3 regions of the Vibrio sp. QJM3NY_15 genome follow, and region 1 is predicted to be linked to each of the others. Evidence: predicted binding sites of a transcription regulator. Region 1 holds the regulator's gene; each other region holds the start of a gene.

Evidence for each region. The regulator CRP, encoded in region 1, controls carbon source genes, mostly activating them, when cyclic AMP is high. The targets are predictions, from matches to a motif close to TGTGANNNNNNTCACA.
Region 2: a site for CRP is predicted at 6,512-6,527, ahead of recB (exodeoxyribonuclease V subunit beta). Genes of this name have one in related genera too.
Region 3: a site for CRP is predicted at 5,882-5,897, ahead of AC3CKG_RS13200 (NupC/NupG family nucleoside CNT transporter). Genes of this name have one in related genera too.

Annotation. Positions count from the first base shown of each region.
Region 1 covers NZ_CM173517.1:3,308,229-3,319,404, forward strand. The annotation lists gene AC3CKG_RS14935 (hydrolase) at 110-1,162, shown strand; gene AC3CKG_RS14940 (YheU family protein) at 1,272-1,484, shown strand; gene AC3CKG_RS14945 (phosphoribulokinase) at 1,562-2,431, shown strand; gene crp (cAMP-activated global transcriptional regulator CRP) at 2,673-3,305, shown strand; gene AC3CKG_RS14955 (2-oxoadipate dioxygenase/decarboxylase family protein) at 3,524-4,315, opposite strand; gene astD (succinylglutamate-semialdehyde dehydrogenase) at 4,574-6,031, opposite strand; gene astA (arginine N-succinyltransferase) at 6,071-7,090, opposite strand; gene AC3CKG_RS14970 (aspartate aminotransferase family protein) at 7,198-8,409, opposite strand; gene AC3CKG_RS14975 (aminodeoxychorismate/anthranilate synthase component II) at 8,875-9,453, opposite strand; gene AC3CKG_RS14980 (ExeM/NucH family extracellular endonuclease) at 9,642-11,176, opposite strand, start outside.
Region 2 covers NZ_CM173517.1:737,356-748,531, forward strand. The annotation lists gene AC3CKG_RS03190 (YebG family protein) at 122-415, opposite strand; gene AC3CKG_RS03195 (LysR family transcriptional regulator) at 504-1,400, opposite strand; gene AC3CKG_RS03200 (TDT family transporter) at 1,562-2,557, shown strand; gene recC (exodeoxyribonuclease V subunit gamma) at 2,685-6,161, shown strand; gene recB (exodeoxyribonuclease V subunit beta) at 6,624-10,298, shown strand; gene recD (exodeoxyribonuclease V subunit alpha) at 10,295-11,176, shown strand, end outside.
Region 3 covers NZ_CM173517.1:2,966,476-2,977,651, reverse strand. The annotation lists gene prfC (peptide chain release factor 3) at 1-10, shown strand, start outside; gene AC3CKG_RS13225 (LysR family transcriptional regulator) at 117-947, shown strand; gene AC3CKG_RS13220 (hypothetical protein) at 944-1,642, opposite strand; gene AC3CKG_RS13215 (hypothetical protein) at 1,740-4,646, opposite strand; gene AC3CKG_RS13210 (DUF5363 family protein) at 4,889-5,044, shown strand; gene AC3CKG_RS13205 (TatD family hydrolase) at 5,025-5,837, shown strand; gene AC3CKG_RS13200 (NupC/NupG family nucleoside CNT transporter) at 6,042-7,304, shown strand; gene deoC (deoxyribose-phosphate aldolase) at 7,825-8,601, shown strand; gene deoA (thymidine phosphorylase) at 8,840-10,168, shown strand; gene AC3CKG_RS13185 (phosphopentomutase) at 10,245-11,176, shown strand, end outside.

The sequences.
Region 1 (11,176 bases):
TGAAACCCTTGCGCTTATGCCGAGAATCAACCAAGCTCAAATAAAAACGTGGGCGTTTCACTAAAAGCTCAACACTTTTCAAAGCCCATAAATAAGCATGGACTGTTTTATGACAATATTTACCGCTGCTGCTGGTTTATCAAATCCTCACCTACAGACCTTGGTACCTAGGTTTATTAGAAAGCAGGCGTTGTTTGCTCCTCAATGGCAAACCTTAGAAACACCCGATGGTGACTTTCTCGACCTTGCATGGAGCGAATCCCCTGATGATGACAGCTCCTCTAGTGATAACTCGACTAATGACAATCCACGCAGTGACAAACCAAGCAGTGACAAACAAAGCTCCGACAAACAAAGCAACAAACCCATCTTCATCCTATTCCATGGATTAGAGGGCAGCTTTGAGAGCCCATACGCCAATGGATTGATGAACGCGTTTGCTAAGGATGGTTGGTTGTCCGTGATGATGCACTTCAGAGGTTGCAGCGGAAAGCCGAATCGCTTAGCTCGTGCTTACCACTCTGGAGAGGTCGAAGATGCTCGCTTCTTTTTAAGGCATCTGCATTCAAGGTTTCCCAATAACCCTAAGGTTGCAGTTGGGATATCGCTAGGCGGCAACATGTTGGCTAATTATCTCGCCGACTACGCAGATGATCCGTTAATCTCAGCGGCGACGATTGTTTCAGCCCCCTTTGACCTTGCTTGTTGTTCAAGTCGTATTGAACAAGGCTTCTCCAAACTCTATAAAAAGTACCTGCTCAATTCTTTGAAATCGAATGCATTGAAGAAACATAAACTGCTGCAAGAGAAGATTGGCATCTCAGCGGAAAGCATTAAGAAGATCGATAAGCTGTATGAGTTTGATGAGCGAATTACTGCGCCTTTGCACGGCTTCAAGAATGCACAAGATTACTATGCTCAATGCTCTGCCTTACCGAAGTTGAATCGGATTAAGCTACCCACACAGATCATTCATGCGAAAGATGACCCTTTCATGACCGATGATGTGATTCCAAAATTCGTTCTACCTGACAACATCGACTATCGTCTGTTTCAAAAAGGCGGCCATGTGGGGTTCATTACTGGTAGTACGCTCAAACCAAGGTTTTGGTTAGAAGAAGCATTACCCGCTTACTATGAAAGTATTCAAGATTCGGCATAATGGCCGAGCCTTTTAAGGGCTGAGTGATAGGCGTCGCTAGACACACTAATCAACACATCAATAAACCTATTTATGAACATATCCATGAACATAAAAGAGAGAAGTATTTATGATCATCCCATGGCAAGACATCGCACCAGAAACGCTAGAAAACCTCATTAAAGAATTCGTGCTACGTGAAGGCACAGACTACGGTGACGTAGAGGTTTCACTGCAAAACAAGATTGACCAAGTGAAACATCAATTAGCCTCAAAGGAAGTCAGTATCGTGTTTTCTGAGCTGCATGAAACCGTTGATATTCAAGTCACAAAACGCTTCTAAGCTGCGCTCATAAAGGAGCCGTGTTATAGTGGTAAACGATTGCTAACAAGTAAGTTACTCAAAAGACAAGGGTTGTCATGTCCGCTAAACATCCAATTATTGCGGTGACGGGTTCATCTGGAGCCGGCACCACCACTACCTCAGAAGCCTTCCGTAAAATGTTCAATATGATGGACGTGAAGGCAGCTTGGGTTGAAGGGGATAGTTTCCATCGCTTCACTCGACCAGAGATGGATGTCGAGATCCGTAAGGCGCGCGAGCAAGGTAAGCACATCAGCTACTTTGGTCCACAAGCTAACGATTTTGGCGCATTAGAAGAGTTCTTCCGCCAATACGGAAATGAAGGCACGGGTAAAGTCCGTAGCTATCTACATACCTTCGATGAAGCCGTTCCTTACAACCAAATGCCCGGCACCTTTACGCCATGGCAAGAGATCCCTGAAAACTCGGATGTGATGTTCTACGAAGGCCTTCATGGTGGCGTAGTCGATGGCGACATTAACGTCTCGCAACATGTCGATCTGCTTATCGGCATGGTACCGATCGTAAACTTGGAGTGGATCCAGAAATTCGTTCGTGACACACGCGATCGTGGGCACTCTCGCGAAGCGGTGATGGATTCTATTGTTCGCTCAATGGATGATTACCTTAACTACATTACCCCGCAGTTTTCGCGTACTCATATCAACTTTCAGCGTGTACCTACCGTAGATACATCGAATCCACTGAACGCCAAAGGGATTCCAAGTTTAGACGAAAGCTTCGTAGTTATACGTTTGCGCGGCATCAAAAACGTCGATTTTCCTTACCTTTTGGCTATGATTGATGGCTCATTTATGTCACGTCATAACACGCTTGTGGTGCCAGGAGGCAAGATGAGTTTTGCTATGGAGCTCATTGTAAGGCCAATTCTACAACAACTAATCGAAACCGGAAAAATAGGTTAACAAAACGACATTCTGGTTGATTACTTTTCATACCGTGATCATGTGCACAATTTTGCGTAAAAAATCGTAGCTTGGTCACGATTAAAATCAAGAAATAGTACCTGAAAAAGGATACTATTCTTAAACGAAACACAAGATAGCTTGCAGCACTCAACGAGTGCTCTTATCCTAACTGAGTCAATTCAGGCTTAGCTAAAATACGGAAAGCGGCAAGCATACCCTGCAGAGGAAGTGAGATATTATGGTTCTAGGTAAACCTCAAACCGATCCAACATTAGAGTGGTTCCTTTCACACTGTCATATTCATAAGTACCCTTCAAAAAGTACTTTGATTCATGCTGGTGAAAAGGCAGAAACCTTGTACTACATCGTTAAAGGTTCTGTGGCTGTTCTTATCAAAGACGAAGAAGGTAAGGAAATGATTCTTTCTTACCTAAACCAAGGCGACTTCATCGGTGAACTTGGACTTTTCGAAGAAGACCAAGAGCGTACTGCGTGGGTTCGTGCTAAATCTCCTTGTGAAGTAGCTGAAATTTCTTTCAAGAAATTCCGTCAACTTATCCAAGTGAACCCAGATATCCTGATGCGCCTTTCAGCGCAAATGGCAAACCGTCTACAAGTAACTAGCCAAAAGGTTGGTGACTTAGCGTTCCTTGACGTAACAGGTCGTATCGCTCAAACGCTACTAAACCTAGCGAAACAGCCAGATGCAATGACTCACCCTGATGGCATGCAAATCAAGATCACTCGTCAAGAGATTGGCCAGATCGTTGGTTGTTCTCGTGAGACCGTAGGTCGTATCTTGAAGATGCTTGAAGAGCAGAACCTAATTTCTGCACACGGTAAGACTATCGTGGTATACGGCACTCGTTAATCTCGATTAACTGAGCCAAAAATTTGAAAGCCACCAAATGCAAATTTGGTGGCTTTTTTGTTTTCTAGAGATCTAGAGAGCAGATGCGAGATGCGAGATGCGAGATGCGAGATGCGAGATGCGAGATGCGAATAGAGCACCTACCGCGTCCCAGCGCAAACACTCTCGATGCGAAGCGCACCCGCACCTCGAGGGCAAAGCCCGTGCTCGTATCTTCTTTAACCGTTGGTGCTTTCAAAGATTTTGTCAGCAGATGCCGCGACAAATCCGGTATAAAGATCACCATTGGCCATCGCATAACGCTTAGCGAACTCATAGAAGCCCCCAGGAATCATCTCATTGCCTTCAACAAATGAAACTGGGACTTTATCTGCCATTGTTGATGATTGCTCTAATAAGACCTCTGGAGAGCCTTTCACCTCGCCGCCAGATGCATTGATAGTGAATCCTGATTCGCTCAGGTAATCATTTACTGCCTGAACTTCATCAAAAGCGTCAAGTTGATTAACGCTCACCGTAAAGTGGTTTGCACCGTAACCATGAGCTGCGAGCCAAGAAGCGTATTCACTCTCTTTTGCTAGCACTTGGAAATCTGCGAAGCTCAAATCCCAAAGACGACCACCAAACAAGAATTCATGACCTTGAAGCTTACTTGCGTCAACTTGCTCAACCAACTTAGCAACGATCTGTTGTAAGCCACTTGAACACTCTTCTACCTTCAACTCACTAATGAACACTTTTGGTTGGTTTGGATCTGGGTGCTCGTAGTGCTTAGCCACTAGCTTCTTGCTCTCAAATAAGTAATCACCACACGCCTTGTAACCTAACTCAAGGAAAGGTTTAGCCAATGTTTCAATACCTAGCGGTGCAACATTGAAAGTACGCAGTGCAATGTGATCATTAATCAGAGCTTCGTCTTCTTTCAGCAAGTGATGCACTTTCTCAGCCGATGGACAAAGCCTGTGAATGTAATCGTCCCATAGTGATTTAAAGAGTAGATCGGGCGTCATGGTGACTCCTTGTCAGAGGTTCTAGCAAGCTAGTAATTTGGATTAGAAAGGGAGAGGCTGGACATAGAGTCAGCAGCCATCAGCCTGTGACATACTTGTTCTATTATTATCTACCGTCCAATCGAGGTGTCGGACGTGGGTGAAAAGAGGAAGCGATAACACCGCTTCCTTATTACACAATCAATCAATGAATCTGTTATTCATGAACTTAGAGCTCATAAGCTTATGATTCATCAAGTTATAGCTTAAAAGCCAAAACTACAGCTCAATACCTGGGCTAAACGTAGCTGGCAGTTGAGTTTCACCACCTTCCATTGACGCCATTGGGTAAGCACAGTAGTCCGCCGCGTAGTAAGCACTTGGGCGTAGGTTGCCTGAAGCACCCGGGCCACCAAATGGTGCATCACCACTTGCGCCTGTTAGCTGGCGGTTACGGTTAACAATACCCGCACGGATATGGTCAACGAAGTATTCCCATTCAGAATCATCTGTTGATACAAGACCCGCAGACAAACCAAAGCGCGTGTCATTAGCCAGTTCAACTGCTTGCTCTAGCGATTGGTAGCGAACCACTTGCAGCAATGGGCCGAAGTACTCTTCATCTGGCAACTCAGCAATGTTGGTTGCATCGATAATACCCGGAGAAACAAACGCCGCTTCGCCCGCTTTTGCTTCAACTAGGCTTACACCACCTAGTGATTGCAGATTAGCTTGCGCGTCCAAAATGAACTTAGCCGCCGCTTCAGAGATCTGTGGTCCCATGAAGGGTGCTGGCTCAGCGAATGGCTGATCAACACGAATCTTCAAGGTCGCCGCAACGAGCTTATCGAGCAGTTGATCGCCCTTCTCGCCAACAGGAACATACAAACGACGAGCACATGTACAACGTTGACCTGCACTGATGAAAGCCGATTGGATAATGGTATAAACCGTCGCGTCAGCATCACCAAATTGGTCACTGATCACCATCGGGTTGTTGCCACCCATCTCTAGCGCCAGCATCTTGCCCGGTTGACCTGCGAATTGACGGTGAAGGATATGACCAGTATTCGCACTACCCGTGAATAGCACGCCATCAAGACCTTTAGCATCGGCTAGTGCGATACCTGTCTCTTTAGCGCCTTGCACTAGGTTGATCACGCCAGCAGGAAGGCCAGCTTCTTGCCATAGCTTCATCGCAAACTCACCAGTCCAAGGTGTCTGCTCTGACGGCTTAAATACCACGGTATTACCCGATAGCAGTGCTGGAACAATATGACCGTTAGGTAGGTGACCTGGGAAGTTGTAAGGACCAAATACCGCCATAACGCCTAATGGACGATGACGCAGTACGATTTGGTTACCTGCCGCTTCACGCGAAGCTTCGCCCGTACGTTCGTGGTATGCACGAATAGAGATAGCGATTTTACCCGCCATTGCGCCCGCTTCAGTGCGAGTTTCCCAAATCGGTTTACCCGTCTCTTTTGCAATAATCTGTGCTATCTCTTCGCTGTTCTCTTTTACTTTCTCAGCAAAGTTCAACACGATCGCTTCACGCTCTGCAAAGCTCAGTTTTTTCCAAACTAAGAACGCATCACGAGCCGCTGCTACTGCAGATTCAACCTGCGCTGGTGTTGCACTATCGCCTTGCCACACCACTTCATTGTTGTATGGGCTTACTGATGTCATGGCGTCGCCTTGACCTGCCACCCACTGTCCTGCTATCCACTGAGTCATACTTCTATCCTTAAAATCTTCGACAGATAATCGCCGCTCTTATTGAGCCAACATGCGAACGAATTCGCCTTCTTTTACTTCAAGAGCGCTTGCTACTTCAGATGATAAAATCACTGTGTCGCTTGCTTGGTCATACGCGCCTTTCGCGGCTACTGCGCGGAAGTTCTCAAACGAGGTATTACCAATTAGGAAGTCTTTAGAGCTTGAGTGCTCTGCAATTTTCACCTGAGCTCGAATCGCATGACGCACTGATTCAATGTTTCTTAAATCACACTCAACCGTTGGGCCTGCATCAAAGATGTCAACATAACCGCGGTTAGTGAAACCTTCACGTTCCAACAACTTAAGTGCTGGGCGTGTATTATCATGTACCTCTCCAATCACCGCCTGAGCCTCTTTGCTCAGTAGGTTCACGTAGATAGGCAGCTTTGGCATTAGGTCAGCAATGAAGCCTTTCTTACCGATACCAGTGAGGTAATCTGCAAGCGTGAAATCAATTGAGAAGAAGTGCTCTTGCAGCCATTGCCAGAAAGGTGAGTTACCTTCCGCATCCGATACACCACGCATCTCAGCAAAAATCGTTTTCGAGAAACGCTCTGGGTGTTCAGACATGATCAGGAAGCGACACTTCGACATCAAACGACCATTCAATCCACCACGGAAAGCTGGGCGCAAGAACAGTGTGCAGATCTCACTGCATCCGGTGTAGTTATTGCCGAAAGTCAGCAGCTTAACGACGTTATTCACGCCAAGCTTTTGCGATGAGTGAACCACTTTGCTGATGTGGTAAGAGTAAAACGGAACATCCCAGCCAATTGAGGCTTCGATGCCTGTGGTACCGGCGACTTCTCCCGTTTCAGTGTCGAAGCCAACCATTAGGTAGCCTTCATCACCAGGTTCAGTCACGTCTTGTTTAGCAAAGCTGTATTCAGAGTGAGTAATTCGGTTAGTTAACAGTTCTTCGTTAACCGGAAGAGATGTGAATCCGTGACCAGATTCAACCGCGCAGGTATGCAGCGCATCGTAATCAGATAATTTTATTGGGCGAACAACTAGCATCAATATTCCCTCCAGATGCAAAACAGGCCCAAAACCAGAAGCTTGGGCCTTTAGCAGTACGTCATGGGATCGCTCTAATGGCGATCATTCCTATGACGCCGCTCAGGCTAAACTAGCGTAGCGATTGCTTTGTCTAGTTTTGATAAACCTTCTTCAATTTCTTGTGTAGTGATAACCAGTGATGGTGTGAAACGAACCACGTTTGCACCCGCAACCAGTACCATCAAGCCTTGTTCGCCTGCTGCTACTAATACATCACGAGCTCGACCTTGCCATGCTTCATTAAGCGCAGCGCCTAGCAATAGGCCTTTACCGCGAACTTCACTGAATATTTGGTATTTGTCGTTAATCTTAGCTAAACCATCACGGAATAGTGCTTCGCGTTCTTTCACGCCAGCCAACGTTTCAGGTTGGCTTACTACGTCAACAACTGCTTCAGCAACGGCACACGCCAGTGGGTTACCACCGTAAGTAGAACCGTGCGTGCCCACTTTTAGGTGCGTCGCAAGTTCAGACGTTGTTAGCATTGCACCGATAGGGAAACCACCACCTAGTGATTTCGCAGTGCTTAGGATATCAGGTGTTACACCTAGGCCTTGGTAAGCGTAAAAGTTACCCGTACGGCCATTACCTGTTTGCACTTCATCAAAGATAAGCAGCGCATTGTGTTTGTCACACAGTTCACGAACTGTGTTCACGAACTCAGATGTTGGAGAGATGATACCGCCCTCGCCTTGCAGAGGTTCCATCATGATTGCACATGTGCGATCTGAGATGTGCGCTTCTAGCGCTGCAATATCGTTGTAAGGCAGGTGAGTTACATCGCCCGGTTTAGGACCGAAGCCATCAGAGTAAGCCTCTTGACCACCCACAGTTACGGTAAAGAAAGTACGACCGTGGAAACCTTGTTTGAATGCAATGATTTCAGATTTCTCAGGACCGTGAACATCCGCTGCCCAACGACGAGCTAGCTTCAATGCAGCTTCGTTCGCTTCAGCACCAGAGTTGGCAAAGAATACTTTTTCTGCAAAACATACGTCTGTTAACTTCTTCGCTAGACGTAGTGCAGGTTCGTTGGTCATTACATTACTTAAATGCCAAATCTTGTTTGCTTGCTCAGTAACTGCGTTAACCATTGCTGGGTGACAGTGACCCAAACAGCTCACAGCGATACCACCAGCAAAGTCGATATACTCTCGGCCTTGTTGGTCCCAAACGCGTGCGCCTTCCCCTTTTACTGGGATCATTTCCATTGGGTTATAACAAGGCACCATCACCTCATTAAACAGACTACGTTCTACTTTTTTTTCCACTGTCATCGTACATTCCTTCTCGATACCGCAAGCTTCGCAAATAAGCGTACTGGTTCATAAGTGAGACAAAGATATTTTCTCTCGCCATAATCCCGCCGCAGCATTATATTTACATTTAATTAACGTTTTCAATAGTGGATTATTCTTTAGCCATCCCTAACAACCAGCTAAACGTCACTACCTATGACTATTTATGCATCAATTAATCTGTTTTATGAAGCTTTTTTTACCTAAACGCATAACCAGTAATAGCAAAGCCTTACTGGCATTGCGGTATATAGGGTTCGAGACGAAATAAGGCGAATAATTTTGCATAGGCTAAAAACTTAGCCTGAAGAGAGAGAAATGTTATAAAAAGTGATCGGCGTCAGAGGAGTAAGAGACGCGTAGCGCCCGAATTTAAACGCTTAACGAATGGGCTAACAGGTTCAACTGGCTAATTTAGACGGAGAAAGAGTCAAATTTAAACACTCAACGCGCTAAGAAGTTAGCGAGAAGCTGGTGTCCTTGCTCTGTTTTAATCGACTCAGGGTGAAATTGTACGGCATCAATCGGCAAGGTTTTGTGTTGATAACCCATGATTTCATCCATACTGCCATCTTCAAATTCCGTCCAAGAGGTCAATTCAAAGCAGTCAGGTAGCGTGCCATTTTTCACCACTAGAGAATGGTAACGTGTCACGGTTAGAGGGTTATTAAGCCCTTGAAAAACGCTCTTGCCATTGTGCCGGATTGGAGAGGTTTTACCGTGCATCACTTGTCTGGCTCGCACTACTTCACCACCAAAGACTTGAGCAATGGCTTGATGACCAAGGCACACACCTAAGATAGGCAACTTACCCACGAAGTGTTCAATGACTTGCAGAGAGATTCCCGCATCATCGGGCGTACAAGGTCCCGGCGAGATAACAAGATGGCTAGGATTCAGCGCTTCAATACCCGCAATATCAATCTCATCGTTGCGAACAACTTTCACAGTGACCCCTAACTCACAGAAATACTGATACAAGTTATAGGTAAAAGAGTCGTAGTTATCGATGATAAGTAACATGGGTCGAAATCGTTTGCTAAATACTAAAGGATTGGGAGATATAGGGGCGGTATTGTGCAATACCCATGGCGAAAGGCAAGTGGAAACTGCATTTCGCCAATAATTAAGGCCAACCTAAGTTGACCTTAATTGTTTACAGATAACTTTCAGTTACCTGTATCTGCTGGCTTGCGCAGTTAACGATGTCGCTACTTGCGACGACGCCACATTGCTAAGCCAAACAATGACATCAGTGCACCGAAGCCAAATGAACCGCCTACTCGCAGTTCAAGAACAGCGGGATCATGATCCGATGAACGGAAGTGATCTTGGTACTTAGGTAGGTCACCTTTGAACTCTTCGTTGTAGTCAAACAACGTCGACTCACCACCATTGATGTGCCAATCGGTCGCATCAACAACCCTATCTTTCAGGCTGTCACTGATCAACAAATGATCCAAGGCACCGACTTCATCATTGTATGAGTAGCTCCAGCTGTCTGGGTGCTTTTGAGCCACTGCATTAATGTAGCCGTAGTTCTTAGTAATTACCGCACCGCTGTCACCAAACTGTTCAACGCCGTCAATGTAAGTGTTACGCGCCGCTTTGATTTGCTTACCGTATTTCTCTTCAGAGTAGTCCGTCAGTACCAGCATTGGGTCTTCCATGCCGTACGAGTTCATATCACCCAGAATCACTTTATGGCCTTTGATGCCGTCTAGCGCTTCACCCAGTGCAACAGCCGCAGCAACACGGAAGTTCTCACATGAACCTTGCTTATCGGCATCAACGCCACCTTGACCGCCCTGCTCAACCGGTGCTGCATCTTCCCAACACTTAGAACCTTTCGATTTAAAGTGGTTGATCGCTACAGTCAGTTTCTCTTTGGTGCCTTTAACTTTAAAGGTTGGCGCCAATGAGTCGCGCTGGTAGTTCTTACCGTCTTCAATCACCTTACCAGAATCGTCTAACACCTCTGGTGCTTGTTGGCTTGGCATCGCGATAACACGACTGTCTTTAAGCTTAACCACTTTCTTACGGTAGATAACACCTGTTGTAATGACATCAGTACCAATCGAGTCCATCTCGTCGGTTACGCCATCTTCGTTCGAATCGACAGCCACAAAGGTATAGCGGTCTTTCTTGCGCTCAATGCGGTCATTCAGTTGGTTAACAAGCTGCTGAATGGCAGAGCCTTCACCAAAGCCGTTGTTCTCAATTTCCATCAAACCAATAATGTCAGCGTCTAAGCGAAGAATCGCATTCACAATCTTCTCTTGCTGCATCTCAAACTCAGTGATGGTGTTCGCGCCACGGTTGTTACCATGCTGATTCGCGTCGCCACCAAATGGAGAGTTAAAGTAGTTCAAGACATTGAAAGTCGCGATACGTAGATCACCTTCATCCATATCAGGCTTGTCAGTACGTGGGTCATTACGTACAAAGTTCTCAGCCGAGATCTGGTTGGTTGTCACTAAGCGGTACTCGCCGTAGCTGTAAGTCAGCACGCCTTCTAGGCCAACAATGGTGTCATCAATACGGATGTAGTCTTCCGTCGAGCCATCTTGGTCGATATCGGTGCGGCCAAAGTCTGGATAGAAAGGAACTTGTCCGTCACCCGCTTTTTGATCGGTTTCAACGAAAAGACGGCGGTCTGCGTTATCTTCCGTTTGTTGTTTCGCCTCTTCAGAACCTGCAGCGAAAAGCTGATTCGGTTGCATGTTAATACGCTCATGCGCCAGTA
Region 2 (11,176 bases), 1.1 Mb from region 1:
AATGTTTAGAGCGATTTCGACTATAAACAAGCTTCATTATATTTCAATAAGTATAAAAAAACGCCAATAACGGACTCTTATTAGAGGCATTATTGACGTTTTTTAGAAAGGTATCAGCTAGTTATGCTGCATCTTCTTCTGCGTCTTCAACAGCTTCAAGTTTCTTTTCTTTTTTCGGAGCTGGTTTGCGCTTAGCACCTAGTGCGTAAAGAACTTCTTCTTTATTCTTCGCTAGGTACATTGCAAGTTCTTCTTGCTTGCCTTCATCTTCAACTAAATCGCTTTTGCTTAACAGTTCAAAAAGCTCATCAGCCATATCCAGCATTTTGTCGTATGCGTCAGCTTCGGCTTTAGAGGTAAAAGTCATTTTCTCTTCTCCGTTGCGTTCGACCACGTACTTGACGATAACAGCCATGGTTAATCCTCTAAGTTTGATAAATTTTACTGGCTTTTTATACAGTTTCTGATGCAAAAAGTCCAGTTGATGACCTAACTATGCGGCCTCAATCTTGATGTGTAGCCCAGTCTTCACAATAACCCATGAAAGATTTCAGCAGCGGGCTTTGATATTTGTCTTTGTGCACCAGCATCCAGAATCGGCGTTTCATGTCGAGCGGGACATCGAGTGCTTTTACTCGGCCGGAATCAATCGCTCGTTGTGCGGCTAACCGTGATAAACAAGCGAGCCCAAGCCCTGCAGAAACCGAATTGATGATGGCCTCGGTGGTGTTGAGTTCAAAGGATTCATACCAATGTTCGATACGAGGTGCGACAGCACGCAGGAAAAACTCGCGAGTTCCTGAACCTGACTCTCTCAGTATCCAGTGGCTGCCTTCTAAATCTTGCAATGCAACTTTGTCTTGAGAAAGGAGAGGGTGTTGATTACTAACGATAATACACATTTCATCGCTACTGAACTGGCTAGAGATCAATTCAGGATGGAGTGTTTTTCCTTCAATTAACGCGATATCCAGTTCATAATCCACCAACTTTTGGCAGATCAGCGCACTGTTTGAAATGAACAAGCTCTGATCTTGATGCTGAGTTAGTTCGCGAAAGCCAGACAGAATAAACGGTGCGACCTGATTACCAATCGTGTCACTCGCGCCAACCTTTAAATTGCCACTTAATGGTTGGTCATCTCGGAACAAAACATCGATACCTGCGGCTCTATGAAGAATCTCGTCAGCCAAAGGAAGTAGTTTTTGTCCTTCTTGATTGAGAATTAATCGGTTGTTGACCCGGTCAAATAGAGAGTGGCCCAATTGTTTCTCCATTTCGCCCAGCGCCATGCTGACAGCAGCCTTAGACAAAAACAGTGCTTCCGATGCGGCGGTAAGCGTCGAATGTTGGGTAATGGTGACAAACACTTTGAGTTGTTTGATTGAAATATTAGCCATCAGGTTCCTAGTTTTACGCTGCTGGTGGAAAGATGTCGTTCAGTATTAATGAACACTTGTTATATATAATTGGATATTGTTTAACGAAGCGCAAGCGTATTATGGCTTCAACAAGCTGATGAGTTCACAAGTTTAGTGAATTAAGTTTAAGAGAGGCTGACATGATTCAACGTATTAAATATAGATTAACAGGAGCTCCAACACCCATGGCAGGGTTAGCACTCGCAATTGCAAGCTTAGGCTGGTGTTGGGATGGTGTTTTAGTTGCACAAGGTACTTTACACACACCGGGTTTGGTGCAGTGGATCAGTGCTGGCATTGCGGCGGTATTACTTCTTGTTTTAGCTGTAAAATTTTTGATTCACGGCCACTTATTACGTGAAGACCTTGCTCACCCTGTTGTCGGCAGTGTTGTACCCACATTTGCGATGGGTTGTATGGTGGTGTCTGCTTCGTTGGCTCCGATCTCTCAATTCTTACAAGAAGCTGTGTGGCTCGCTTCGGTAGCGTTACATGTCGTGTTCTTGGTGAGCTTCTTATACCACAGAGCTAAAAACTTTGAGATTCACCACATGGTGCCAAGTTGGTTTGTGCCACCAATTGGTATTATCGTGGCAGACGTTTCTTTTTCAGGTAACCCAATCTTAGAACCTGTTGCTCACGCAACTTTAGTCTTTGGCTTATTGGTTTATGCCGTAATGCTACCGCTCATGATCTACCGTTTGATCTTCTCTCATGAAGTGCCTGACGCAGCAAAACCAACCATCGCGATTATGGCGGCACCAGCAAGTCTATCTTTAGCGGGCTACCTAACGGTGACGGCAAATCCTTCGCCAGTGATCATTGGGTTACTTTTTGGCATTGCAGTGTTGATGACGTTTATTATCTACATCGCGTTTTTCAAACTACTTCGTCTGCCATTCAGCCCAGGTTATGCGGCGTTTACATTCCCAATCGTGATTGGTGCAACGGCGTTATTCAAATTGGCGGCTTGGATGCAAACTGTTGGTGTGGAAACTCACTATGTGGATCAAGTCTTCAACCTAGCGTATCTAGAATTGATTGTGGCAACGTTTGTAGTGGGTTATGTGGCGGTTCGTTATTACATGAATTACAAACCTCACCGTGTTCTAAGTGCGGTAGGCAGTAGATTGTAATAAGCAATAGTTCAAAAGATAAACGGACCTTAAGTTTTCAGTATTTCATAAGCTTATATTCCTAATCCAAACTCGGCACTTATGCTAATCTGGCTTTATATTGTGGCAAGATTAGCGTGAGTGCACTTTGTTTACTGTTTACCATTCCAATAAAGTCGATACTTTAAAAATCCTTCTCGTTCACTTAATCAAAAGTGATCCTTTAGCCAACCCTTTCGAAAAAGAGCAGATCTTGGTTCAGAGCCCAGGTATGTCTCAATGGCTTAAGATGGAACTCGCCAAAGAGTTTGGTGTAGCAGCAAATATAGACTTTCCTCTTCCAGCAACCTTCATTTGGGATATGTTTACCCAAGTGCTTCCTGATGTCCCTAAACGCAGTGCTTTTAACAAAGAAGCAATGACGTGGAAGCTGATGAGTTTGCTACCCGCTAAGCTTGACCACCCTGATTTCTTGCCTCTGCAACGTTATCTTGAAAATGACGAAGATGACTCTAAGTTGTATCAATTGGCAGAGAAAATTGCCGATATCTTCGATGGTTACTTGGTGTATAGACCTGAGTGGATGGCGATGTGGGAAGCGGGAGAGCCCGTTGCTGAATTGGTCGATGATGAAGGGCAGCAAGAGCACCCTTGGCAACCGATTTTGTGGCAAGCACTCTATGAGCAAACTCTGTCTCAAGGCCAATCAAAATACCACCGTGGCAATTTGTACCACGACTTCATTGAAGCGCTAGCCAATCAACAAGGTCAATTGCAACATCTGCCGAAACGCTTATTTGTGTTTGGTATTTCTTCGTTGCCTCCTCGTTACATGGATGCGTTGAAAGCTTTGGGTGAGCAGATTGATGTGCACTTGATGTTCACCAACCCTTGCCAACATTACTGGGGCGATATTCGAGACCGTAAATATTTGGCAAGAGTTGAAGCCCAGCGTCGTAAGCAGTTTGCGTTGGTTGATGGTTTACCTCAACTAGAAGGTGAAGTATCACCATTGAAAGATGGCATTGAAGCCAACGTTGAAGATGAACTACACACCAGCCAAGCCGTGGGTAATAGTTTACTTGCGTCTATGGGTAAGCTGGGCAGAGATAACCTGTTTTTACTATCCCAATCAGACAGCGAAGAGCATGAGTTCTTTATTGATGTTGAGAGGGATAACCTACTGCATCAACTGCAAGCCGATATTCTCCAGCTAGAAGAGCATCAAGACGACCACATCTTAGATTCCAGCAACCATAAACAGGTGGTTGAGCTTGGTGATCGCTCTCTGACCGTACATGCGTGTCACAGCCCAATGCGTGAGGTGGAAGTTCTTCATGACCAGCTATTGGCGATGTTTGATGCCGACCCGACCCTGAAACCACGCGATATCATCGTAATGGTGTCTGATATTAATGCTTATAGCCCAGCGATTCAGGCGGTATTTGGTAATGCTCCGGGTGAGCGTTATATCCCTTACTCGATCTCTGATAGAACCGCAGACCAAGAAAGCCCAATTCTGACCGCTTTCATGCAATTGGTCGCGCTACCGAACACGCGCTGTTTAGCCTCTGAGTTGCTAGAGCTGTTAGAAATTCCAGCGATGATGGCACGCTTTGGTATTGACGAGTTTCAATTCGAGCAAGCCAAGCAATGGGTTGAAGAGGCGGGCATTCGTTGGGGGGTTGATGCTTCAACTGCAACAGAATTTGATCTACCTGCGACCGAGCAAAATACTTGGCTATTCGGTATTCATCGCATGCTCTTAGGCTATGCGATGTCGGATTCTGCGGGTTTATTTGAAACTGAACACTCTCCAATTGCCGCTTACAATGAAGTTCAGGGTATTAACGCCGAACTTGCTGGTAAATTAGCGCACTTTATCGATCGTATCGCCCATTACCGTCAACGCTTAACTGAAACCCAATCTATCGATATGTGGCGTGAAACCTTGCTGCAAATGATTGATGATTTCTTTGCGGTTGAACTGGAAGGCGAGGTGGTGCTCAAATCGATTCGTGATGCACTTTCGCAACTGAACGAACAGCTTGATGATGCCTTGTACGAACAAGAACTGTCGCCAAGCATTATCTACCAGTACCTCAATAATAAGTTATCTGGCGCGCGCATTAGCCAGCGTTTCTTAGCGGGCCAAGTTAACTTTTGTACCTTGATGCCGATGCGTTCTATTCCGTTCAAAACCGTCTGTTTGTTAGGCATGAATGATGGTGTTTACCCTCGCTCAATGCCGCCAGAAGGTTTTGATTTGATGAACGGGCGCACTCGTCCGGGTGACCGTTCTCGTCGTGATGATGACCGCTACCTATTCTTAGAAGCGATGCTGTCAGCGCAAGAATGTTTATACATCAGTTATGTCGGTCGCTCGATTCAAGATAATACTGAGCGAGTGCCGTCGGTATTGGTTTCAGAGTTGATTGAATACTGCCAACAGAACTACTGTTTGAGTGACGACCAAGCCTTACCAAGTGATGATTCAGGCATCAACCTGACTCAAGCGATCAGCTTTGAACACACCATGACACCGTTCAGCCCTGCTGCGTTTATTCAAGGTGAAGCGAGCCATGTGCTGAGTTACGCCAAAGAGTGGCTTCCAGCGGCTAACCGTTCCGGTGAACGCAGTGGTGAATTTAATCGTGCATTGGATGACTATTTGTTGGGTGCGACGTACCCGTTAGAACTCGATTTGGTTGAGTTACAGCGTTTTTGGCGTTTGCCTGTGCAGTACTTCTTTAATCGTCGTCTAAAAGTGGTATTTGAGCCGCCACTTCCTGTGATGGAAGACGATGAGCCATTTGTACTTAATGGTTTAGAGAGCTTCCAACTTAAGGATGCTTTGCTGCAAGTGTTACTGGATCACCCTGAAGGCGCTGACGAAGCGGTTCGATTGTTTGTCTCTGAGCAAAAAGCACAGGGCCGATTACCGGTCGGAGCTTTTGGTGATATCGAATTTGAAACCAACCGTGTTCAAGCGGAAGACTTGGCCAAAGAGATTCGATTTGTGAGCGGCTCGCCGCAACAAGATCTCGAAGTGAATATCGAATTTGATGTGTTAGGCGAAGGTAAACCTGTTCGCTTGATGGGGTGGTTAACTCAAAACTATCAATCAGGTCTAGTGCGTTTCCGTAGTGGCAAAATACGCTCTCAAGATTACTTGGCCGCGTGGATCGATCATCTATGTTGTGCAGTGATGGGACACGGAAAAACGACCCATATTATTGGCTATGACAGAAAAGAGGGCGTGGTTCACCAAACGCTACAACCTATCGGTGATGCGCAGCAGGCGAAGAGTTTGCTGGCTGAATTAGTTCGACTATTTTACCAAGGCATGACAGCCCCATTGCCGTATTTCCCGAAAACCGCCTTGGCTGGCGTTGAAGCGGGCTTTAGTCGTGGTAAATGGGTCGATGACGAAGAAAAGTCGCTTAAGAAAATGGCCGATACCTTTAATGACAGCTTCGCCTTTACGGGCGAGGGCAGAGATACCTACATCTCACGAATTTGGCCTAAGTGGGATGATGAACTGGCTGCTGAGTCGCGTATGTATTCAACGCTTGTGTTACAGGCGGCAAGACTTGCCGCTGCCGATCTTGAAGATCAGGAATAATCAACAGTGATCAGCAAGATCGCCAATGATACTAACGTCAAAGAGATGTGCTTGAATAAAGGCATGGAAAATAAAGAGTTAGATGTAAATTTGGAGTGCTTGGCTTATCAAAAGGTTAGAGATAATCGAGGTATAAGCTTAGTAAAAGCGATAGATAGTGACTTGCGGAAAGTCAAGGTACAGGAAATAAAGTGGCCGCCAGTAAATCATTATTAGTGTAGGGCGTTCGCTGTACGGCCACAGGTCAGAGGGACCATTATTCTGTGGTTCAAAGTAACGCCGGAAAGTACAAAACTCGTACGCGCTCCTGAACTCGTGGGCGCATAGTAGCGAGGCGATCTGAATTGTTCCGTGAGAGAGATCGCACTAACTATTAACAAATTAGCGTAGGACGTAAATTGAATGACGTTTTCCACGCTAGGTCACATTTGTAACAACACATTTATCAGAAGGCAGTAAGGCATGACGACCACAAGCAGTGTTCAGGTAATCGCTCCACAGACACTCGATACCATGACGTTTCCACTTCATGGCGCGCGTTTAATTGAAGCATCAGCGGGTACTGGTAAAACATTTACCATCGCTGGCTTGTACTTGCGCCTACTGCTCGGGCACGGCACGGCCGCTCCACAAGGTGATCTGACTGAAGCCACTCGACACCATGAGCCTCTAACCGTAGACCAAATCTTGGTGGTGACCTTTACTGAAGCGGCAACGGCAGAGCTGCGAGATCGTATCCGTGCGCGAATCCATGATGCACGGATTGCGTTTGCACGTGGGCAAAGTGACGACCCAGTGATTGCTCCTTTGTTGCAAGCGATCGATGATCATGCTGGTGCGGCGAAAACTCTGCTCAATGCTGAAAGACAAATGGATGAGGCCGCTGTATATACCATTCATGGTTTCTGTCAGCGAATGTTGACCCAAAATGCCTTTGAGTCTGGGAGCCGTTTTGATAATGAATTTGTGACCGATGAAAGCCATCTGAAAGCACAAGTGGTTGCCGATTATTGGCGTAAACAGTTCTACCCATTGCCAATTCAATTAGCAGGTGAGGTTCGTAATATCTGGGGTTCTCCCGCTTCTCTATTGGCTGACGTAAATCGCTATTTAACGGGTTCTCCACTAAAGCTAACCGTGGAAGCAATGTCGGGTGACTTACAAACACTGCACAATCAAAACCTAGATAAAGTGAAGCAACTTAAGGCATTGTGGTGCGAATCCGAAGCGGACTTTCTTGCCTTGATCTCAGGTTCAGATGTGAACAAGCGCAGCTATACCAAGAAGTCTTTGCCGACTTGGTTAGAAGCGGTAACAGCATGGGCGCAGAGCGACACCCATGATTACCAGTTTCCAGATAAACTAGAGAAGTTCTCACAAGCAACATTAATCGAGAAAACACCAAAAGGCACTGCACCTCAGCACGCCGTTTTCGAAGCTATTGAGGACTTCTTAAACTCTCCTGCAGACCTGAAAGCCCCCTTGTTGGCACATGCTATTACTCATTGTCGAACCATGTTAGCCAAAGCTAAACAACAAAAGCAGTGGTTATCGTTTGATGATTTGCTGACTCAATTATCCGCGTCAATCGATGTGGATGAGCAATCCTTGCTGGTGGAGAGAATTCGAACCTTATACCCAGTGGCGATGATCGATGAATTCCAAGATACCGATCCGCTGCAATACAGTATTTTTAGTCGAATCTATTTAGACAATCCGCAATGTGGCCTGTTTATGATCGGTGACCCTAAGCAGGCTATCTATGGTTTCCGCGGTGCAGATATCTTTACTTATATCAAGGCAAGAAACCAAGTTAGTGCTCACTACACGTTAGGCACCAACTGGCGTTCGAGTGCTGATATGGTCAGCGCAGTAAACCAAGTGTTTATGAATTCGGATAGCCCGTTTATCTACGACCAAGACATTCCATTTTTGCCCGTAGCAGCCAGCCCATCGGCCGACAAACGCCAATGGGTAATGAATGGTGAAACTCAGCACGCGCTCACCTTTTGGCTGCAAGAGGCGGAAGAAAAGCCCTTACCGAAAGGCGAATATCACAAGGCCATGGCTGAGGCGACTGCGAGTCAAATTCAAACCATTCTGACCGCTTCTCAAAACCAGCAAGCCTATTTTGATAACGGTAAAAAACAACATGCCGTGAATGCAGGTGATATTGCTGTCTTGGTTAGAACCGGTAGTGAAGGTCGTCTGATCAAGAACGCGCTGTCGGAACAAGGCATTGCGAGCGTGTACTTATCTAACCGAGACAGTGTATTCACCAGTTTGGTCGCGCAAGATATTCAACGCCTGTTACAAGCGGTGTTGACGCCTGAAAACGACCGTGCATTGCGCGCTAGTTTGGCGTCGGAATTATTTGCTCTGGATGCGGCATCATTGGATGAACTCAATAACGATGAAGTGGTGTGGGAAAACGTCGTTAACGAATTCCGAGAATATCGTAAGTTGTGGCTACAGCGCGGCGTATTACCAATGCTTCGCAGCGTGATCAGTAAAAGACACCTCGCGGAACGCTTACTAGAAGAAGAAAATGGTGAGCGCTCACTCACTGATTTGATGCATATTGGCGAATTGCTGCAACAAGCTAGGCAGGAGCTCGACAGCGACTATGGCTTGTTACGTTGGCTAGCAGAAGCGATATCTGATGCGCAAAATGGTTTAGGTGGCAGTGAAGACGACATTCAACGCCTTGAATCAGAGAGAAACTTAGTTCAAATCGTCACTATTCATAAATCGAAAGGTTTGGAATATGACCTAGTATTCCTGCCGTTCGTGGCGAGTTATCGTGAAGCGAGTGAAGGTAAGTTCTACGACCATGAATCAGATACCACAGTGCTTGATATTACGGGTAGCGACAGTGCTTTAGCGCAAGCCGATAAAGAGCGATTGGCAGAAGACTTACGCTTGATTTATGTAGCGCTGACTCGTGCGGTTTATGGCTGTTTTATTGGTATGGCTCCTTTACGTAAAGGGCGCTCAACCAAAGAGCCGACCGGCGTTCACTTAAGTGCTATGGGCTACTTGATTCAAAACGGACAAGAGCAAGGCATTGCTGAGTTGAATCAAGCTTTGTCAGCGATTGAGGGTAAGAATTCAAGCGTATTGCTGTCTGAAACACCAACCGCTCACGAACACGTTTTTGTGCAAACAGAGCAAGTGAGTGAAGACTTACATGCTAGTGAACTGAAGGCTTCAATTGACCGAGCTTGGCGAATCACCAGTTACTCGGGGTTAGTAAAACAAGGCAGTCACGGCGCGAGCCATGATGCCACGATTGAGGTGTCTGGCTTCGATATTGATTCGGCTGATGAACACGATGAGTCGGAATTGATTGAACCTGAACGTTCTATATTCACGTTCCCTCGCGGTGCCCGCCCTGGTACTTTCTTGCACACCTTGTTTGAGGATGTTGAGTTTACTGAGCCAGCAACCAGTGAACATAACACGCAAGTAATCACTCACTTATTAGAGTCGGAGCAATACGAAGTAGAGTGGTTACCAGTGCTTCAACAACTGGTCGATACGGTGCTGAACACCGCGTTGGATGGCAAAAATCTAAAGCTAAGTGAGAAAGACTCGACTCAACGATTAGTCGAAATGGAGTTCTTGTTGCCTATCGAAGTGTTGGCCGCATCTGAGCTCAATCAAACCATTCAATATCACGATCCGTTATCGGCCAAAGCGGGTGACTTAGGCTTCCAAACCGTGCAAGGCATGCTGAAAGGCTTCATCGATTTGGTGTTCGAACATCAAGGTAAATACTATGTGCTCGACTGGAAATCGAACCATTTAGGTGATGATGTTGCCGTTTACCATGGTGAAGCATTAAAATCGGCGATGGCAGACCACCGCTACGATCTGCAATATCAAATCTATGCGTTGGCATTGCACCGCTTCTTACGCAGCCGCGTTGCGGATTACAGTTATGAACAACATTTTGGTGGGGTTTATTACTTGTTTTTAAGAGGAATGGACGGCCAATCTCAACAAGGTATTTTCTCGGCTAAACCCACATTGGCTCTGCTCGATGAAATGGATCAATTGATTGACGGTAAAGTGATAGACAGACGTTCAGCACAATTGAATGACAATGAAACTGGACAGATGGGGCTTCTATAATGACAACGACCACTAATACCATCATAGAAACAGCGAATTCTGTTAAGCCTGCTTCACTTATCCCTGAGCAGCTTCTGGATGTATTAAAGTTCCTAGCGGACAAAGGTTCAATTCGTCAGCTGGATTATCAGTTTGCTCGTTTTATTGCTCAGCAAGCGACGAGTCATTCTCAAGAGATCGGCTTTCTCGCTGGGGTGGTGAGCCATGAATTAGGCAAGGGGCACATTTGTACTCAGCTTATACAAGCTCAAACGGTAGGCCCTGAACTAACGACAGATCTAGGCCAGTTGCTTGGTTTGTACGGTGAAACGGCACTGCAATTGAACCAAAAACTGTTGGGTATTGATTGGGTGACTGTTCTGCAATCATCTAACCTAGTTGGAACAACGAATGACTGCGTTAAGCCGCTGATGTTTGATGGACAGCGTGTCTACTTACAGCGTTATTGGAACTACGAAGTTGTGTTGGCTGAAACTCTAAACCGTTTAAGTAAGCCAGTAGAGTTCAATATTGAGCAGAAAAAAGCACTGACTGAAACGCTCAATCAGCTTTTTGCCCGTAGTTATCACTTCCTGTTTAACGCCTTAGCCAAGGCTGAAGCAAACCAACAAACGTCTCAGGTATTACGCCAACAGCTGGTGTGTGATCATCTTGATATCGTCGATGAACAGGCTTTGGATTGGGGTTCTATCGATCAAGCGATTGTTCAAGCCAAACAAGTGACCGATTTAGATGTGCTGGATAGTCTAGTGCCGTTATCTGTCTGTTTGAACTGGCAAAAAGTAGCGGCAGCGGTGGCGTTAAGTCGTCGCTTTGCGGTTATTTCTGGTGGGCCGGGTACCGGTAAAACAACCACGGTAACTAAGTTACTGTCGGCG
Region 3 (11,176 bases), 340 kb from region 1:
CGAGCACTAATCGCGTCAGCTCTAGATAACATTGTTGGATAATATTAAAGCCGAATTGCTTCTAGCATTCGGCTTTTTTGTTACACTAAGGGTACACCGTTTTGATGGAGTAAAGCGTGTTTGATCTCAATTTAGTAAAGCCATTTCTCTCTGTATATCAACAAAGATCGATAACCAAAGCTGCTGAATCGTTAGAGTTAACTCAACCTGCGGTTAGTGCTGCAATCAAGAGGTTTGAAGCGGTCGTAGGTTATGCGTTGTTCGTAAGAGTTGGGCGTTCTATAGAACCAACTTCAATGGCTCACAAACTGGCTGGTCAATTATCTGATGCTTTAGAGTTGATGGAAGGGGCTGTATCAAGAAAACGTGATTTTACGGTTTATATGCCTGCGAATCTGCTCCACAAAATGCCCATGCTCAATGGTGTTCAGCTGGTTGAATCTCCAATTTCTGTAGAGAATGTTATCGAGGATATTCGACTCAACCGAGTAGATTTAGTGGTCGATACTGGTTTACCTAAACAGTCAAGTTTAGCGTCTGAATTTGCAACTACTGATCGATTGCTTCTTATGAGTGATCCTGAGAACAGTAAATTTGGTGAGAAGATTTCGATGGATGAGTTTCTTGAAGCACGGCATGTAACCTTGAAGTTACTTCGACAAGATACTCAAATAGTCGACTTTCTTTCCGAAAAGAGCTTCACACGTGATGTGGCAATTGAAGTTCGAAATCTAACTAACTTGATCTTAGCGGTAAAAGGAACTGACTACATTGCTGCGGTTCCGGTTAGCATGATCCATTTGGCTAAAACCATCGGTTTACAAATTCATGAACCTCCATTTGCGATGCGCCCGGTGGAATTCGAATTTTTCTATCACAAGAAGTATCAAACTAATGGGCAACATCAAGAGCTGAGAGATGAGCTCAAACAGTTATTAAATAGCTAGAAATCGAAGGCTAGACCGAATTCCACATAGTTTTTATCAGTGTTTTCTGGGAAGTATGAGTACGTTATAGAGGGCTTTAGATATTTAATGTTAATAAAAGTGACCAGCTCATAATACTGGAGATTTGTTTTATCTGATTGGCTGATTCTATTTCCAGTCGCTGGGATATCTAGATAGTACTCGTTATTCTTTACCCCAATCTCTTGGTTGTATTTAAGCAAGAGATCAGCATATTTTACAGGGCTCCACATTAAGCCTGCACTGTATTCTATAGAGTCTGATGGAGTACAGATTAGGTTGCGGAAGTCATAGCATTGCTCTTGTTCGAATTTGTAGTTGTAATTAATATCACCGATCAGCGTCCAATCTTCATGCAGTAATTTAGCCGCAAAGATCCCTGTGGTGAGTTTGTTTTCACTCGCTTTAAATGTATTTTCGGTATAGTAAGTACTCCCCTGCCAGAATGAATAGCCGACTCCAACTTCCCAGTTTAAGTCGGTATCAATATCGCCAAAGACGCGAAAGTCATCCGTCATTCTATAGTTAGCATCGAGCGTTGCTACTGTGGAATCATCGACTTTGGAAAAGCTAATACCAAAGATATCGGTAAAACGCTCAATAGATTCAACAAGGGTGTCATTTGCAGATGAATGAAAAGGAAAAGTGGAAGCAAGTATTAATAGAAGGCGTTTCATATTTTAGTTCCGAATCGCTTTCCTTAGCTAGTGAGTAAAAACACCCGATAATAGCGTTCACTATTATCGGGTGAGCGGGTTCAACTCAGGTTGAATTTTAGCCGCGTAAACGTTGTTGAATTGCTGACTTCGCTTTCTGTAGCTTAGCAGGGGCGATAGATTGAACTTTGTCCTTTACGTTGTTTTTAACCGCAGGAGGAAGTGTCACATCACCTCGGTCGTTTACAACAATACCGTTGCGGAATTCAAGTGTTTCGTTGTCGGTATTAATGTACCCGATGCCTACAATATTACCTTCGCGATCTAGAATGTTGACGCTATCTCCAACTCTTTCAGCTGTATACTCAGTTGTACGAGATTTTCCATTAACCGTGACCTCTATATGTTCACCGGCTAGAGCAACTGAAACGGTTGGGTTAGGGCTTTGGCCTGGTTTGCCCCAACCTAAGTCAGCACTTTTAATGGTATCGACCACACGGTCACCAGAAATTATTTGAGCCATGCCGTTTTCAGCGATATGAACTAGAGAGAGCTCACCACCATTACTGATAACGTAGTACTCAGTGCCACCCATTTGAATGCCAGACATTACTTGCCCATCATTACCAGTAATGACATAACCGTTGCTTACTTTAGAAATTGTGCCGACCGTTTCGCCGTTAACGATAACTTGGTCGCCAATAACTGCTACTGCATTTTGCCCCCAATCACCTTCACCGTATTCAGGGAGGTCATTGTCTGGTGTGCCTGGTTTGCCCCAACCTAAGTCAGCACTTTTAATGGCATCGACCACACGGTCACCAGAAATTATTTGAGCCATGCCGTTTTCAGCGATATGAACTAGAGAGAGCTCACCACCATTACTGATAACGTAGTACTCAGTGCCACCCATTTGAATGCCAGACATTACTTGCCCATCATTACCAGTAATGACATAACCGTTGCTTACTTTAGAAATTGTGCCGACCGTTTCGCCGTTAACGATAACTTGGTCGCCAATAACTGCTACTGCATTTTGCCCCCAATCACCTTCACCGTATTCAGGGAGGTCATTGTCTGGTGTGCCTGGTTTGCCCCAACCTAAGTCAGCACTTTTAATGGCATCGACCACACGGTCACCAGAAATTATTTGAGCCATGCCGTTTTCAGCGATATGAACTAGAGAGAGCTCACCACCATTACTGATAACGTAGTACTCAGTGCCACCCATTTGAATGCCAGACATTACTTGCCCATCATTACCAGTAATGACATAACCGTTGCTTACTTTAGAAATTGTGCCGACCGTTTCGCCGTTAACGATAACTTGGTCGCCAATAACTGCTACTGCATTTTGCCCCCAATCACCTTCACCGTATTCAGGGAGGTCATTGTCTGGTGTGCCTGGTTTGCCCCAACCTAAGTCAGCACTTTTAATGGCATCGACCACACGGTCACCAGAAATTATTTGAGCCATGCCGTTTTCAGCGATATGAACTAGAGAGAGCTCACCACCATTACTGATAACGTAGTACTCAGTGCCACCCATTTGAATGCCAGACATTACTTGCCCATCATTACCAGTAATGACATAACCGTTGCTTACTTTAGAAATTGTGCCGACCGTTTCGCCGTTAACGATAACTTGGTCGCCAATAACTGCTACTGCATTTTGCCCCCAATCACCTTCACCGTATTCAGGGAGGTCATTGTCTGGTGTGCCTGGTTTGCCCCAACCTAAGTCAGCACTTTTAATGGCATCGACCACACGGTCACCAGAAATTATTTGAGCCATGCCGTTTTCAGCGATATGAACTAGAGAGAGCTCACCACCATTACTGATAACGTAGTACTCAGTGCCACCCATTTGAATGCCAGACATTACTTGCCCATCATTACCAGTAATGACATAACCGTTGCTTACTTTAGAAATTGTGCCGACCGTTTCGCCGTTAACGATAACTTGGTCGCCAATAACTGCTACTGCATTTTGCCCCCAATCACCTTCACCGTATTCAGGGAGGTCATTGTCTGGTGTGCCTGGTTTGCCCCAACCTAAGTCAGCACTTTTAATGGCATCGACCACACGGTCACCAGAAATTATTTGAGCCATGCCGTTTTCAGCGATATGAACTAGAGAGAGCTCACCACCATTACTGATAACGTAGTACTCAGTGCCACCCATTTGAATGCCAGACATTACTTGCCCATCATTACCAGTAATGACATAACCGTTGCTTACTTTAGAAATTGTGCCGACCGTTTCGCCGTTAACGATAACTTGGTCGCCAATAACTGCTACTGCATTTTGCCCCCAATCACCTTCACCGTATTCAGGGAGGTCATTGTCTGGTGTGCCTGGTTTGCCCCAACCTAAGTCAGCACTTTTAATGGCATCGACCACACGGTCACCAGAAATTATTTGAGCCATGCCGTTTTCAGCGATATGAACTAGAGAGAGCTCACCACCATTACTGATAACGTAGTACTCAGTGCCACCCATTTGAATGCCAGACATTACTTGCCCATCATTACCAGTAATGACATAACCGTTGCTTACTTTAGAAATTGTGCCGACCGTTTCGCCGTTAACGATAACTTGGTCGCCAATAACTGCTACTGCATTTTGCCCCCAATCACCTTCGCCGTATTCAGGGAGGTCATTGTTTGGGGTTATGTATACAGGTAATGAAGGAATAGCTTCGTCAGTACCAGAAGACGTACTCGAACTACTTGAAAGCAACCCTGCAACCAATGCAGCAGAAGCCGCACCAACTGCAGCCCAAGTACCGTTAGATTGTTTTTCGTAAGTTACGTCATCGACTGTAGCTGTCGTGCCTGGAGTAGCATTGGCATATTGTTCGTTTAATTTATACTGAACAGAAGCATCGATATAGTTCATCTGCCCGCCAATAAGTTGAAGTGTTTGTTGGTTTGCTAGTTCTACGTCAACTTGAGGTGCAGAAGCAAAAACAGGTGCTGCTAATACGCTAGAAATTGAAATGGCTAAGAGTGATGCTTTCATAAAGTAGGATCTCGTAATTGAATGGAGCGTCTTGCTATCAATGCCTCCTTGGCAAGTGCGTTTATTATTCGCTGTGGTGAGATTTTCAACAATATAGCCAGCTAGTGTTAATACATAAATGTAATTTATGCTTTTAAGGTTTTTAGGTTGTATTTTGAGCTTTGGTGTAATTTGTATGTGTAGTTTTGATGCTTTGTTTTATGTGTTATTTTTTGAATGTTGAGGCAAGACTTGAGGTAAGTATGTTCAGTTGGATAAAAGCTTGGATTAAGAAATACGATAAGTGGTGCGAAGAGCTTGGCTTAACGCCTGAAAATAAGCGCAGCTGCGTGGCTTATCGCCGTGATCCTCAAGGACAACAAACAGAGAGTAGGGAAGATGACACTGCAAATAAGTGACTTTCCGCTTTTTGATACTCATTGCCATGCGGATTTTGAGGCGTTTGAGCAAGGTTTTGCACCTGTTCAAAGTATTGATGGCTACCTTAAAGAGGCGAAACAAGCACATGTCGAGAAGCTGCTGATTCCTTCTATTGGCCAGAGTAACTGGAGGAAGCTTGATGAAATCGCTCAATCTTACCCCAATGTCCACTACGCATTAGGCTTTCATCCTTACTTTTTAGAGCAAGCGGAGGATGAGCAATTTTCGGAACTTCGCCAATTACTCTCATCAAAAAACAGTCAATGTGTTGCGATAGGAGAGTGCGGACTCGACTTTTTTGTTGATGTAGATAGAGAAAAGCAAGAGCGTTTTTTCATCCAACAAATGGAACTCGCGAAGGCATTTGAACTGCCCTTAATCATCCATGAAAGGAAGTCTTATAACCGACTTATTGAGCTAATAAAGCAGCACAAATTCACTTTGGGTGGCGTGATTCACGGCTTTTCGGGGAGTGAGCAGCAGGCTTTGGCGTGGATCAAGCTCGGTTTCTATATTGGCGTCGGTGGAACGATAACTTACCCAAGAGCGCAAAAAACGCGCACAACCATCGCTAAATTGCCCCTTGAATGCTTGGTGTTGGAAACGGATGCTCCCGACATGCCTGTGTACGGAAACCAAGGAAATGTTAATCATTCCAAATATTTAGTTACGATATTAAATGAACTTATTTTGCTTAGAAATGAACCGAAGCAATCGGTTGCAGCGCAAATATGGCAAAATAGCCATCGTGCATTCGGTATATGTGAATAAAATCGAGGGTTTTTGTTTATCGTTTGCGTAAATTGCATTGAGCTTGTGATTTGGCTCACATTTGTGTGTGAATGGTACATGAATCTTGTACGAAAGTGTGAGGATGGCATTACTTTATTAGTGGTCGCATGAGTATAATTGCCTCCGCTTTATAGCCCCATTTTGTAACACGCCAATAAATAACTAATAAGGAAGTCATAAACTATGAGCCTGTTTATGAGCCTCGTCGGAATGGTTGCACTGATTGCAATCGCAGTACTACTATCTGACAACCGCAAAGCTATTAATCTAAGAACAGTGGGTGGCGCTTTCGCTATCCAATTCGCACTTGGTGCATTCGTACTTTACATCCCTTGGGGTCGTGATCTACTTGCAGGTTTCTCTGCTGGTGTAGCAAACGTGATCGACTACGGTAAAGACGGTACTGGTTTCCTATTCGGCAGCCTAGTTAACTTCTCTGTTGACGGTATCGGTTTCATCTTTGCTTTCCAAGTACTACCAACTCTGATTTTCTTCTCTGCACTTATCTCTGTACTTTACTACATTGGTGTAATGCAAATTGTAATCAAAGTTCTTGGTGGTGGTCTTCAGAAAGCTCTAGGTACTTCTCGCGCCGAGTCTATGTCTGCAGCAGCAAACATTTTCGTTGGTCAAACAGAAGCACCTCTAGTTGTTCGTCCTTTTGTTCCTAAAATGACTAACTCTGAACTATTCGCAGTAATGTGTGGTGGTTTGGCTTCTGTAGCTGGTGGTGTACTAGCAGGTTACGCATCTATGGGTGTACCTCTAGAGTACCTAGTTGCAGCGTCATTCATGGCAGCACCTGGTGGTCTACTATTCGCTAAAATCATCAAGCCTGAAACAGATACGCCAGACGATAACATCGCTGACGAAATGGACGGTGGCGATGACAAACCAGCTAACGTTATCGACGCAGCAGCAGGTGGCGCATCAGTTGGTCTACAACTAGCACTTAACGTTGGTGCAATGCTACTAGCATTCATCGGTCTAATTGCTCTAATCAACGGTATCCTTGGTGGCATCGGTGGTTGGTTCGGTATGGAACACCTAACTCTAGAACTTCTTCTAGGTTGGATCTTCGCACCGCTAGCATTCATCATTGGTGTTCCATGGGAAGAAGCAACTATCGCTGGTTCTTTCATTGGTCAGAAGACAGTTGTTAACGAATTCGTTGCATACCTAAACTTCGTACCATACATCGGTGAGAACGCTCAAATCGTTGAAGCAACTGGCCAAGTAATGTCTGTTAAGACTCAAGCAATTATCTCGTTCGCTCTATGTGGTTTCGCAAACCTTTCTTCAATTGCGATTCTTCTAGGTGGCCTAGGTGGTATTGCACCAAGCCGTCGCCACGACATCGCTCGTATGGGTGTTAAAGCGGTTATTGCTGGTACTCTATCTAACCTGATGGCAGCAACAATTGCTGGCTTCTTCCTGTCTTTCTAATTAGTTAGAAATCGATATATAGACGCCATAATAATATCGCCCCGTAGCAAGAAATTGCTGCGGGGCTTTTTTGTTTTTAGGCCCCATGATTTTTGCAAGAGCATGAACATATGCTCGGAGTCGAAAATGGGTCTAGAATGTTTTTTTGAGATACAAACCGTTTGCGTTCTAAGGAGCACTACAATTTATTGATGGATACCTATAATGTATAAGCTTAAGGGATAGGATGTCTCTGTTGGCAAGAAAGTAACCGCTTGGATTTATCTAAAGGTTATTCTTCTGGGATTAAGCCAAACTTAGCGATACGCTATAGATGTTAGACACAACATGACTGATTTGTTGTGCCATAGACCAAACTGGTACTGTGCGGTGACAAGGATTGCAATTGGTAGCGAAAGTTATCAAGTCTTCAGGGAACCAAGTCCGTTCATTTGTGGCTACTGAGCATTTTTAATTATCCATCTATACTGGATGGGTGGCGAAGTAGTTAACTATTTGAATATATTGATCGGAGATAGAAATGAGCGATTTAAAAGCAGCAGCTCTACGTGCACTTAAACTTATGGACCTAACGACGCTAAATGACGACGATACTACTGAGAAAGTAGTGGCGCTTTGTCATGACGCGAAGACTGCAGTTGGCAACACCGCTGCAATCTGTATTTACCCTCGCTTTATCCCAGCTGCTAAGAAAGCGTTGCGTGAGCAAGGTACTCCAGAAGTACGCATTGCGACTGTAACTAACTTCCCTCATGGTAATGACGACATCGAAATTGCTGTTGCAGAAACAAAAGCAGCGGTAGCGTACGGCGCAGACGAAGTTGACGTAGTATTCCCATACCGTGCTCTTATTGCTGGCAACGAAGAAGTTGGCTTTGAGCTAGTTAAACAGTGTAAAGCAGCTTGTGGTGACATTACGCTTAAAGTGATCATCGAAACTGGTGAACTGAAAGAAGAAGCACTGATCAAGAAAGCTTCTCAAATCTGTATCGAAGCAGGTGCAGACTTCATCAAAACTTCAACAGGTAAAGTGCCAGTAAACGCGACTCCTGAGTTCGCACGCATGATGCTTGAAGTTATTCGTGACATGGGCGTTGCTAAAACAGTTGGTTTCAAACCTGCTGGTGGCGTTCGCACTGCTGAAGATGCTCAAGCTTACCTAGCAATGGCTGATGAGCTACTAGGCGCTGAGTGGGCAGACAACATGCACTACCGTTTTGGTGCTTCAAGCCTACTGACTAACCTTCTTAATACATTAGAAGTGACAGACCAGACTGCAGATCCAGCAGCATACTAATTTACTCGTCATATTTGACGCCGCAGCGTTGTTGACTGCGTAAGTTCACCGGTTCGCCGGCCGTCCTAATCACATAGAGCTTCTATGCTCATAGGAATGAACTCACTGGTCGCCTAGCTGCAACGCCAAATATTTAGAGTATTGAAAATAACAAGTCTGTTTGATGGAGTGGCGTTAAGTCACTCCATATTACCTCTTTATCCTACAACCATACTCGCTCAGAGTTTGGGAGGCACTAATGTATCTACCTCAAGAAATTATTCGCAGAAAACGTGATAACGAAGTACTGACCACAGAAGAAATTAACTTCTTCATCCAAGGTGTTGCTAAAAACACGGTTTCTGAAGGCCAAATTGCAGCATTCGCAATGGCTATCTTTTTTAATGAAATGACGATGCCAGAACGTATCGCACTAACATGTGCAATGCGTGATTCAGGCATGGTGATTGACTGGAGCCACATGAATTTTGATGGCCCAATCGTTGATAAACACTCTACTGGTGGTGTTGGTGACGTAACTTCTCTGATGCTTGGCCCTATGGTGGCAGCATGTGGCGGTTTCGTTCCAATGATCTCTGGTCGTGGTTTAGGCCACACTGGCGGTACGCTAGACAAGCTAGAATCTATCCCTGGTTACAACATTACACCCACCAACGATGTGTTTGGTGCAGTAACCAAAGAAGCTGGCGTGGCGATCATCGGCCAAACGGGCGATCTAGCACCGGCTGATAAGCGCGTTTACGCGACTCGTGATATCACAGCAACAGTCGATAACATCTCGCTAATCACCGCTTCAATCCTCTCTAAGAAACTGGCTGCTGGCCTTGATTCTCTAGTGATGGACGTAAAAGTCGGTTCAGGCGCATTCATGCCAACGTATGAAGCCTCTGAAGAACTAGCGAAATCTATCGTTGCAGTAGCAAACGGTGCTGGCACTAAAACAACAGCAATCCTAACGGACATGAACCAAGTTCTGGCTTCTTCAGCGGGTAATGTAGTCGAAGTACGTGAAGCGGTTCAATTCCTAACTGGCGAATACCGTAATCCACGTTTGTTGGAAATCACGCTAGCGTCGTGTGCGGAAATGTTGGTGTTGGGTAACCTAGCAAAAGATTCAGATGAAGCGCGTGAAAAACTGATGGCTGTACTGGATAACGGTAAAGCAGCAGAGTGCTTCGGTAAGATGGTAGCGGGCCTTGGTGGTCCAGCAGATTTCGTAACGAACTACGATAACTACCTAGAAAAAGCAGAAATTGTTAAACCAGTGTACGCACTTGAAAGCGGTGTAGTATCAGCGATGGATACGCGTGCAATTGGTATGGCTGTCGTTGGTATGGGCGGTGGTCGCCGCGTAGCAACAGACAGCATTGATTACGCAGTCGGTTTTGATAGCTTCATTCGCCTTGGCGAAGTAGCAAGTGACGATAAACCATTAGCAATGATTCATGCTCGCAATGAACAACAGTGGCAAGAAGCTGCGACGGCATTACAAAATGCAATCACTGTGGGCGGAGAATATACAGCAACGCCAGACGTTTACCGTCAGATTCGTTCTGAAGACGTGTAAATAACAGGTATCGGTATACCTCGTGTATACCGATAAACAGAGTTCTGGTGCAAAGAGCAATAAGTTGGTGAAGAAAATGAAAAGAGCATTTATTTTAGTTTTAGATTCATTCGGTATCGGTGAAACAGCGGATGCTGACACATTCGGCGATGTAGGTTCGGATACAATGGGTCACATTGCTGACCATTGTGATCAAGGTCTTGCAGACAACGCGGATCGTAAAGGTCCACTAACGCTGCCAAACCTGTCTAAGCTAGGCTTAGCAATGGCTCACAAAGAGTCTACAGGTCGTTTTGCTCCTGGTATGGATGCAGACGCAGAGATCATTGGCGCTTACGGTCACGCTGCTGAGCTGTCTTCTGGTAAAGACACGCCATCAGGTCACTGGGAAATCGCAGGTGTTCCTGTACTGTTTGACTGGGGCTACTTCACCGACAAAGAGAACAGCTTTCCAAAAGAACTGACTGACCGAATCCTTGAGCGTGCTGGTTTATCAGACTTCTTAGGTAACTGCCACTCATCGGGTACAGAAATCCTAGACAATCTAGGTGAAGAACACATGAAGACTGGCCTGCCAATCTTCTACACTTCTGCTGACTCTGTTTTCCAGATCGCTTGTCACGAAGAGACATTCGGCCTACAAAACCTATTAGACCTTTGTCAGATTGCTCGTGAAGAGCTAGCTGACTACAACATTGGTCGTGTTATCGCTCGTCCGTTTATTGGTGCTGGTAAAGGTCAATTCGAACGTACTGGTAACCGTCGCGATCTTTCTGTGGAGCCGCCAGCGGCAACTATTCTTCAGAAGCTGGTTGATGAGAAGGGCGGCAACGTTCACTCAATCGGTAAGATCTCTGATATCTACGCGGGTTGTGGTATCACTCAGAAAACCAAAGCAACAGGTATCCCTGCGCTATTTGAAGCAACCAAAGAAGCGATCACTGAAGCGGGCGACAACACTATCGTGTTCACTAACTTCGTTGATTTCGACTCAGCATACGGCCACCG